Regions from separate parts of the Streptomyces amakusaensis genome, predicted to be linked through region 3. Evidence: riboswitches for the same ligand, from Rfam matches in the RefSeq annotation. Region 3 holds a riboswitch; each other region holds the start of a gene.
What was found. A riboswitch is a leader RNA that binds a small molecule or an ion and turns the genes downstream of it on or off. The one in region 3 is predicted to bind cyclic di-AMP.

Region 1 (3,262 bases), on a different contig from region 3:
CGCACCGGTGGTGGAGGAGTCCGCGAAAGCGGTGGCGATCCTGCTGATCTTCATCTTCCGCCGCCGGCACTTCACCGGGATCGTCGACGGTGTGGTGGTGGCCGGTCTCACCGCGACCGGCTTCGCCTTCACCGAGAACATCCTCTATCTCGGCACCGCCTTCGGCGAGGACCAGGAGCTGGGCCACTCCGGGCTGGAGTCGGTGACGGCCGCGACGTTCTTCGTCCGGATCGTCATGTCGCCGTTCGCCCACCCGCTCTTCACCATGCTGACCGGCATCGGCTTCGGCATCGCCGCGCTGGCCCCGCGCCATCGGCGGTTCCGCCGGTGGGCGCTGCCGCTGCTCGGCCTCGTACTGTCGATGGGCATGCACGCGCTGTGGAACGGCTCGGCCTCGTACTGGGGCCCGTGGGGCTTCTACGCGGTGTACGGGATGTTCATGGTCCCCACGTTCGCGCTGCTGACCTGGCTGACCGTCTGGACCCGGCAGCGGGAGCTGCGGACGATAGCGGCCGAGCTGCCCGCCTACGCGGCGGCCGGCTGGCTCTCGCCCGCCGAGCCGCAGGCGCTCTCCTCGATGAAGGCGCGCGCCTCGGCCCGTGACATGGCCCGCCGGACACTGGGGGCCGCCGCCGCGCACACGGTCTCCGAGTACCAGCGGTTCGCGACCTCGCTGGCCTTTCTGCGGCACCGGGCGGGCCGGGGAGCCGCCGACCCCGACTTCGTCGCCCGTGAGCAGGAGCTGCTGCACCACATGTGGCAGCGGAAGGAGGTGGCGGCCCCGGCGCTGACGTACGCGGCGAGGGCGACGGGCCGGGTGTGGGTCCCGCCGCCCCACCGTGACTACGAGGGCTACAACCCGTACCGGCGCTGAGCGGTCAAAGCGTGAGCCGGACGGTGAATCGGGCCGTGGCTCGGGCCGTGGGTCAGACCGTGAGGCCCTTGCCCCGCAGCCAGGCCATCGGGTCGATGCCCGAGCCGCCCGAGGTCTTGATCTCCAGGTGCAGATGCGGGGCGGAGGAGTTGCCGGTGGAGCCGACCCGGCCGATGGTCTCGCCGGGGGCCACCTTCTGGCCGGCGCTCACGGTCATCGAGGACAGGTGCGCGTACCAGGCCTCCGTGCCGTCGGAGAGCTGGAGCACGATCAGATAGCCGTACGCCGCCCCGGACCAGCCGGCGGACTTGACGGTGGCACCGCCCACGGCCTTGACCGGGGTCCCGGCCGGAGCGGCGAAGTCGAGGCCGGTGTGCTGGCCGGAGGACCACATCGGGCCGGACTGACCGTAGGTGGCGGTGATCCGGTACGAGGAGGTCGGCAGGGAGAAGCTCCCGGTGAGCTTGGCGACGCGCTCGGCCTCGGCCTTCTCCGCCGCCTTCGCGGCGGCGGCGTCGGCGGCCTTCTTCTCCTCGGCCTTCTTCGCAGCGGCCTCGGCCTCGGCCTTCTTCTTCGCCTTCTCCTCGGCTTCCTTCTCGGCTTCCCTCTCCGCCTTCTCGGCGGCCTTGGCCGCCTTCTCCGCCGCGGCCTTCTCGGCGGCGGCCGTGGCAGCGGCCTCGGCTCCCGCCTGCTGCTCCTCGGCCTGCTCCAGGATCCGGGAGCGCAGCGCCTCGGCGGCGGTGGTCCGGGAAGCGCCGACCTCCTCGCCGATGCCGCCCATCGTCTCGTACGAGGCGGTGTCCGCGGTGTCGGCGGTGTCCGGCTCGGCCGCGTCGTCGGACATGAAAGACCCGACGCCGGGAAGGTCTTCGACGTCGGGCAGGGAGTCGACGAGCGCGTCGGGGAGGGATATCGAGACGGCCGGCTTGTTCTGCGCGGTGGCGATGCCGCCCGCGCCGACGGCCGCAATCACGCCGACGCCGAGCACGGTGGAGCTGCGGGCGAATCCGCCGCGCTGCTTCATCACACGATGACGGTGCCGGCCGCGCACCGGACGGACGGTCTCGGCGGTGGGGTTCCACTCACCGACGGACGGTGCGGCTCCGCCCTCGCTGAAGACACCGGTCCTGAAAGGCGATTCCGGGGCAGGGGTGTTGGACGCCACTGAGGCGCACTCCTTTCCTTCCTTCTCGCCTACCGGGTTAGCTGACGGGTTCGGAGCAGGAAGGTCTCCTACGGGCCTCGCACACCGCGCACCGCACGGCGAGCCAAGCCCGATTCACCCCAATTGGTGGTTCCCCGGTTCCCTTGCGGAATTCGGCGCTCGCGCGCGGCGCCGTCCTGACGACGGCTGGGACGACCGCGCTGCGTTATCGAACGTTAATAGACACGCGGACCGGATTCCAAGTTGTTCCCAGTGATCTTTAATTACTTTGCCATGAACTTACCCGGACACATGCGGGCGGATTCGGGCGACTTGAGCCACCGTCGGAAACCTTCGCGAAACTGACAGTGTATCAATTGTTATCAGAGGGCTGCGTTTCGGCTACGCACAGTGCAGACCTTTATGTCACCTTCACGGCCAGAGCACGCCCGGACCGGCCCCCGCCGGAGGCGGACGCTCCGGTGCCCGGACCACCGCGAGCAGGGCCATGTCGTCCGTCGACCCCCCGCCGGTGTGCCGCCGTACGTCGTCGAGCAGCTCGTCCAGCAGCTCCCCCGGGCCGGGGAAGATCCGCCCGCGCAGCCGCAGCACCGGGTCGTAGAACTCGCCCCGCGCGTTCCGCGCCTCGGAGAGCCCGTCGGTGTAGAGCAGCAGTGTGGCCCCCGGCGGCAGCGGGTACTCCTCGGCCCGGTCCGGCCGTACCCCCAGCTCGCCCATGGAGAGCGGCAGCGCGTACTCGGCGGGCTCCAGGGAGACCAGCCCGCCGTCCGCGTACAGCAGCAGCGGCGCGGGGTGGCCCCGGTTCACCAGCCGCAGGACGCCGCCGCCGCGCGGGATCTCGGCGAGCACGGCGGTGGTGAAGGCCTCGGCGGCGTCCAGGGTCTCCCGCCGGTGGGACTCCCGGGTCAGCGCCCGCTCCAGCCGCCCGGTCACCCCCTCCAGCGAACTCTCCTGCTCGGCGGCCTCCCGGAAGGCGCCGATGGCGACCGCCACCGCCTCCACCGCGCCCAGCCCCTTGCCCCGTACGTCGCCGACCACCAGCCGTACGCCGTGCGGGGTGTCCTGTACGGCGAAGAGATCGCCGCCGATGAACGCGTCCGCGAGCGCCGCCTCGTAGCGCGCGGCGATCCTCAGGCCGCCGATCTCCTCGGCGGGGGTGGGCAGCACGGCCCGCTGGGCGGTCTCGGCGATCACCCGGGCGGAGGCCAGCCGCTCGCTGCCGC
Region 2 (3,262 bases), on a different contig from region 3:
TCGCCGACGGCTGGACCTACCACCAGGTGGGATCGCCCGGCCGGGCCATGCAGACGCTGCGGCTGATCGTCCCGTACGGAGCCCAGGGAGATCTGGTGCGGGTCCACCCCGGAGAGGAGTGGATGTACGTGCTCGACGGGCGGCTGAAGCTCACCCTCGGGGAGTCCGTGCACGAGCTGGGCCCCGGTGACAGCGCGCACTACGACTCGCTCACCCCGCACCGGCTCGCTGCCGCCTCCCGCGAGGGGGCCGAGCTGCTCTTCGCCCACACCCTGCTCCAGAGCCCCGACCTCTATCCGCACGCCTGAGCATTCCGCCGTCCGCAGTTCCGTACGCCCGAAAGTCCCGAAAGTGAGGACCGTCATGTCCGAGAACACCGCCGCGCCCCTGCCCGAGAAGCCCAAGTCCAAGGGCAAGCAGGAGGGCAAGTTCCCGATGGGAATGATCGTCCGGCTCTTCGCCTATCTGATCGCGGGCCACATCCTGGCCGGGTTCCTCTATCTGCTGTTCGAGATGGGCGGCAAGTGACGGTCCGCCCGGGCCGCGCCGCCCGACCCGGCCTCAGTCCTCGGTGAGGAGCCGTTCGCGCAGCCGCTCACGGGTCTCGGGGCCGATCCCCAGCCCTTCGGTGAGATAGCGCTCGGTGGTGCCCCAGATCTCCTCGACGGTGTCGAACGCGGCCCGCAGATACTCCGGGCGCGCGTCGAGGAGGGGAGCCATCAGCTCCAGCACCTCCGGGGAGGTCCCGGTCGGGGAGCTGTCGCCGTGGCGCACCCGGTAGCGCTGCCGGGGATCGCCGGACTTGAGATAGTCCGCCTCGACCGCCTCCCACTCCACGCCCACCGCGAGCAGGGCGATCGCTATCGACAGACCGGCCCGGTCCTTGCCCGCCGCGCAGTGCATCAGCGCGGGGACGCTGTCCTCCGCGAGGGCGCGCAGAATCCGGCCCTGCTCGCCGGTCCGCTCCCGGACGATCAGCCGGTACGACTCCTTCATCCGCTCCTCGCCCTTGCCGTCGGCCATGACCGACCGCAGCCGGCCGAGATCGCCGCTGCGGACCATCCTCCAGAACTCCACGCCCTCGGCCGGATCGCTGAGCGGCAGATTCACCTGGCGCACGCCGGGGAGCTCGGCGTCGGCCCCGTCCATCCGGATGTCGGCCGGGGTCCGGAAGTCGAAGATCGTGTGCAGTCCCAGCGTGCTCAGGAAGGCGATGTCGCTCTCCGTCGCGTGGGCGAGGTGGCCGCTGCGGTAGAGCCGCCCGAACCGGGTGCGCCTGCCGTCCGAGGTCGGCAGCCCGCCCACATCGCGGAAATTGCGGACTCCGACCAGCTCGGGCCCGGTCGAGGGGACCTGCGGCAGCTGCTGTGTCACAAAGACTCCTGAAGGTCACTGCCGTCGGCGCGGCTCGCCGACGGCGGAGTGTTCTCGACGATCATCTTGCCTTCCCGGCGTTCTGGGAAGATTCGGGACCGCCCGGCACATACGAATAGAGGCATTAGTCGCTTCTGGCCGAATTGGATTATTGCTCATAACTTGACCCATCTATGGGGTAGATGGGGTGCGGGTGGTGAGCAGGGTCATAGCGGTGACCGTCCGTGGCGGTGTGCCGGAAGCCGTTTTCGACGCAGTGAACGGAGTTGGGGTTCCGGGCTCCACGCAGGGTCACCGGATCCCCCGGGCCCGCGCGCGGTGGATCATCCGGCTCAATCGGAACAGCTTGTTCCGCTCCTGGTGGCTCGTCTACGGTCACGGCCATCCGGACGGACCGCCTCATCCTGCCGCCGACCGGATTCCCATCCCCATCGCCGCGTGGCAGGAGCGGGGGACCCAAGTCAGTACGCCGGCCCGGATCTCCGGACGGCCAGGGCCTGTCTGACGGATCTTGCTGGGCTCGCGGGCCCTGGTCCAGCCTGATCCGTCAGACAGGCCCTGGGGGTGAAGTCGCGCGACGAGCGCGGCCGGGCATCTCCAGCCCGAACCCGACAGCTCACCTCGCAGGCGCCGGAGAGGAACGCCCCATGCCCGCCAAGGGTAAGCACCGCCGTCCCAGAACCAGCACCCTCACCCGCGGCTACGTCGCCGCCCCCGGCGACGGCGCGGCCATCGCGCTGCCGCTGACGGTCGCGACCGGCGCGCACGCGGCGGAGCGGTCGGCCCCGGCCGCCTCGCCCGCCGCCGCTGCCGTGCCCGCCGCTGCCGCGCCCGCCGTGGCCGCCGCGCGGCCCGCCGAAGCCCCCGCCCCCGCCGTCTACCGGGTGGTCGCGGGCGACCACCTCTCCAAGATCGCGGACAAGCACCGGGTCGGCGGCTGGCAGAAGCTGTACGAGAAGAACCGCGCGGCCGTCGGCGACGATCCCTCGCTGATCCACCCCGGCCTCGAACTCACCCTCGGCGGGCGGACCGAGGCGCGGACGCAGGGCACCGCGAGCCAGGGCCGCGCCGCGCGCCCGGCCGCGCCCGCCCCGGCTCCGGCACCCGCCGCCGGCGGCAAGGGCCCGGCCGCGCCCGCCGCGCCCGCCGCCCCGCAGGCGAAGACCGCTCCCGCGCCCGCTCCGGCTGCCGCTGCGGGGCCTTCGGCCCGGCCCGCCGCCCCGGCCCAGGCCCCCGCCCCGGCTCCTGCCCCGGCCGAGCCTGCCGCCGAAGCGCCGGCCGACTCCTCCGGCTACACCACCCCGCTCGCCTCCGCCGCGGTCACCACCGCGTACCGCGCCTCGGGTGCCATGTGGTCCAGCGGCTACCACACCGGCGTCGACTTCGCGGCCCCCACCGGCACCGCCGTACGGTCCGTCGGTCCTGGCACCGTCGTCTCCGCGGGCTGGGCCGGTGCGTACGGCAACGAGGTCGTCATCCGGCACGCCGACGGAACCCACTCGCAGTACGCCCATCTCTCCTCCCTCTCCGTCTCCGCCGGGCAGAGCGTGAGCGGCGGCACCGGGATCGGCCTCTCCGGCTCCACCGGCAACTCCAGCGGCCCTCACCTTCACTTCGAGATCCGCACCGCCGCCGGCTACGGCTCGGACATCGACCCGGTGGCGTATCTCCGCCAGCACGGCGTCTCCCTCTGAAACACCCGAATCCCCTCGTACCGCACCGCGTTGCGAGGGGATTCGGCCGTATTCCCGTCCGGTCGATATCACGCGGTGGTATAGATCACCTCCCGTCAACCCCTCCTTACGGTCGCGTAGGTCACATCTGTAAGGACAAGATGAGTTCTTGTGGCAGACGATTCGAGAACAGAGACCAAGGGCGAGATCGGGTC
Region 3 (3,262 bases):
GACCGGGATCCCGACCGGTTTGACGAACCGGACGTTCTCGACCTTTCCCGGCGTGACAATCAGCACTTGGGATACGGCCACGGCATCCACTACTGCCTCGGTGCGCCGCTCGCCAGGCTGGAGGGACAAACCGCCATCGCGACCCTGCTCAGAAGGTTGCCGGACCTCCGTCTGGCCGCCGATCCGGCCGATTTGAGGTGGCGCGGCGGGCTGATTATGCGTGGATTGCGCACCCTGCCGGTGGAGTTCGGGAGCCGTTGAAACGGCACTGAACTGACACTCCGTCATCATTGTGACTTTCGCGTGATCTCCGCTGCATCGACTTGTGACTCATGTTCGAGTGCGGCTACGTTCACCCCGTCTCAAGCAGTCAGGCGAAAGGCAACCGCATGCTCTCCGGTAATGGGCGACATCGCCGACCCCGTCAGGTCCCGGCCCTCGTTGTCGCGGCAGGGGTGACGGGCTCCGCCATCGCGATCCCGCTGCTCGGCGCGGGATCGGCCACCGCGGCCGAGTCCACGACATGGGACCGGGTCGCGGAGTGCGAGAGCGGCGGCGCGTGGAGCGCCGACACCGGCAACGGCTACTACGGCGGACTCCAGTTCTCGCAGGCCACCTGGGAGGCGTTCGGCGGTACGGACTACGCCTCCCGCGCCGACCTCGCCAGCCGCTCGCAGCAGATAGCCGTGGCGGAGAAGGTCCTCGCCGCGCAGGGCGCGAAGGCGTGGGCCTCCTGCGCCGAGATGGCCGGGCTCACCACCAAGGCCGGCGGCGGCTCGGAGCCGTCCGCAGCCCCGGCCGAGCCGAAGAAGGCCGAGCGCTCCGCCACGGAGTCCGCCGCTCCGGCCCCCGCCGAGACCCAGGGCGTGGGCAGCGGCGCGGACCGCGCAGGCGGCACCGGCCCCGGCGCGGACCGGGAGAAGGCCAAGGACGCCGCCGAGGCCGTCAAGGACGCGGCCAAGGGCCAGGACAAGGAGAAGGGCCCCGGCAAGCACCGCGGCGAGCCCGCGAAGGAGCCGGCCGCCCCGCAGCGGACCGCCGACTCCGGCGAGCGGGCCGGCGGGGACGCCGGTTCGGCCGCGGGCGGCCCGCCCCGCGCCGACGAACAAGGCGAGCAGGGCGATCAGGGCGAGCAGGGCGCACGGGCCGGTCAGGGCGAGCCGGCCTCGGAGGGGACGGACGCCTCCGGCGACCCGGTCGCCGAGCGCGAGGCCGACCCCGGCCATGTCTCCCGCGGCGACTCCCCGGCCCGCGACGGCGTCACCCGGACGCCCGGCACGGGAGAGAAGGCGGAGGAGAAGGCGGGCGGGAAGGCCGGAGAGGGGAAGGACGGCGCGTACACCGTCCGGCCCGGCGACAGCCTCTGGGCCATCGCGCAGGCACAGAAGCTCGACGGCGGCTGGAACGCCCTCTACGAGGAGAACAAGGAGACGGTGGGCGGCGACCCCGACCTCATCCACCCCGGCCAGAGCCTCGACCTCGCCGCACAGCAGGGGTAGTTAGGGCGCTTCTGTCCTAGTTTGCTCGAATGAGACAAGCATCTCTTTGTCGCATTGGATGCGAAACGCTAAGTGGAATCGCTCATTCCATCCCCGACCTGCGGAAACGCCAGGTACCGGAGTGATGGGATGGGCGATTTCTCCCCGTTGTGCTCCTTTGAACAACAGGGAGAGCTGCGTCTACGGTTCGAACCGCTCGCCACCGCGGGCCCCGTCGACCGTCACGCCGAATCCTGCCGTCGGTCGAAGGGAATCGACGCTTGAGTGCGCCGAAGGCAGGAGCGGGGGACCCAGGTAGGCGCCGGGCACCGGCCGTTGGAGACGACGGCGGGAACCGGCTTGGGGTGAAGCCGCGCGCTAGGACGCGCGGCCGGGCAACTCACTTGGCCCGAACCCGACAGCTCACCTCGCAGGCGTCGGTGAGGAGAAGTTCCATGCTGTTTTCCGGCAAGGGCAAGCACCGTCGCCCGTCCAAGGCTGTCCGCGTCGTCACGTTCGCCGGTGTCACCGGCGCGGCCGTCGCCGCCCCGCTGATCGGCGCGAGCACCGCGTCCGCGGCCACCGCCGCCGAGTGGGACAAGGTCGCCCAGTGCGAGTCCGGCGGCAACTGGTCCATCAACACCGGCAACGGTTACTACGGCGGCCTCCAGTTCTCGGCCTCCACCTGGGCCGCGTACGGCGGCACCGCCTACGCCCCCACCGCCGACAAGGCGACCAAGGCCCAGCAGATCCAGACCGCCGAGAAGGTCCTCGCCGGCCAGGGCAAGGGCGCGTGGCCGAGCTGTGGCGTCGGCCTCTCCAACACCCCGTACACCGGCACCACCCCGGCCCCGGCCCCGGTCAAGCAGGCCCCCAAGCAGCAGGCCCAGCCCCAGCAGCAGGCGCCGCAGCAGCAGGCCCAGCCCCAGCAGCAGCGCGCCGAGGTCCCGACCACCCGCTCCGAGCGCGCCCAGGCCCCCGCCCCGGCCCCGCAGGCCGCGCAGCCCCAGTCGAAGCCCGCCGCCAAGGTCCAGGGCTTCCAGAAGGGCGACGGCGAGTACGAGGTCAAGGCCGGCGACACCCTCAGCACCATCGCCGCGGCCGAGAAGGTCGACGGCGGCTGGGGCGAGCTGTTCCAGCTGAACAAGGACATCGTCCAGGACGCCGATGTCATCTACCCGGGCCAGCTGCTCGACCTGAGCTGATCCGCCCCTCCCTTTGTGGAGCGTCTTTGGGAAAAGGCGCTCTCCGGGCAGTGGACCACCCCGGTCCGGCGCGCTTCCCCCGAACGCGCCGGGCCGGGGTGCTATTCGTCGAGGGTCTCGTTACCAGTCGGTAAAAGCGGGTTCTTCCGTCTCGGGGGGCGGGCATCCGCCGGGTGTGACCCGCTGGACGGTTAGGCTCTTGTCGCAAGGCCAATGAGACCCTGCATTCCATGCGTCACATCCCATAAGGAGATGCTCGTGCCGTCCATCGACGTCGTCGTAGCCCGGGAAATCCTGGACTCCCGAGGCAACCCCACGGTCGAGGTCGAGGTTGGCCTCGACGACGGCAGCACCGGCCGTGCTGCCGTTCCCTCCGGTGCTTCCACCGGAGCCTTCGAAGCCATCGAGCTTCGTGACGGCGACCAGAACCGCTACCTCGGCAAGGGCGTCGAGAAGGCCGTCCTCGCCGTCATCGAGCAGATCGGCCCCGAGCTGGTCGGCTACGACGCCACCGAGCAGCGCCTGATCGACCAGGCCATGTTCGACCTGGACGCCACCGACAACAAGGGCTCGCTCGGC

Region 1: linked by a shared signal. The riboswitch ahead of ABD371_RS34785 (M23 family metallopeptidase) and the one ahead of ABD371_RS00455 (transglycosylase family protein) in region 3 are both predicted to bind cyclic di-AMP.
Region 2: linked by a shared signal. The riboswitch ahead of ABD371_RS08455 (M23 family metallopeptidase) and the one ahead of ABD371_RS00455 (transglycosylase family protein) in region 3 are both predicted to bind cyclic di-AMP.

What each region holds. Positions count from the first base shown of each region.
Region 1 covers NZ_BAAASB010000040.1:16,958-20,219, forward strand. Annotated here, with positions in the region: gene ABD371_RS34780 (PrsW family intramembrane metalloprotease) at 1-874, shown strand, start outside; gene ABD371_RS34785 (M23 family metallopeptidase) at 927-2,039, opposite strand; cyclic di-AMP (ydaO/yuaA leader) riboswitch at 2,051-2,207, opposite strand; gene ABD371_RS34790 (PP2C family protein-serine/threonine phosphatase) at 2,451-3,262, opposite strand, start outside.
Region 2 covers NZ_BAAASB010000004.1:207,672-210,933, reverse strand. Annotated here, with positions in the region: gene ABD371_RS08470 (XRE family transcriptional regulator) at 1-308, shown strand, start outside; gene ABD371_RS08465 (DUF6126 family protein) at 364-528, shown strand; gene ABD371_RS08460 (tyrosine-protein phosphatase) at 562-1,374, opposite strand; cyclic di-AMP (ydaO/yuaA leader) riboswitch at 1,797-2,017, shown strand; gene ABD371_RS08455 (M23 family metallopeptidase) at 2,022-3,068, shown strand; gene ABD371_RS08450 (SGNH/GDSL hydrolase family protein) at 3,219-3,262, shown strand, end outside.
Region 3 covers NZ_BAAASB010000001.1:104,886-108,147, reverse strand. Annotated here, with positions in the region: gene ABD371_RS00465 (cytochrome P450 family protein) at 1-261, shown strand, start outside; gene ABD371_RS00460 (transglycosylase family protein) at 390-1,499, shown strand; cyclic di-AMP (ydaO/yuaA leader) riboswitch at 1,757-1,930, shown strand; gene ABD371_RS00455 (transglycosylase family protein) at 1,934-2,683, shown strand; gene eno (phosphopyruvate hydratase) at 2,942-3,262, shown strand, end outside.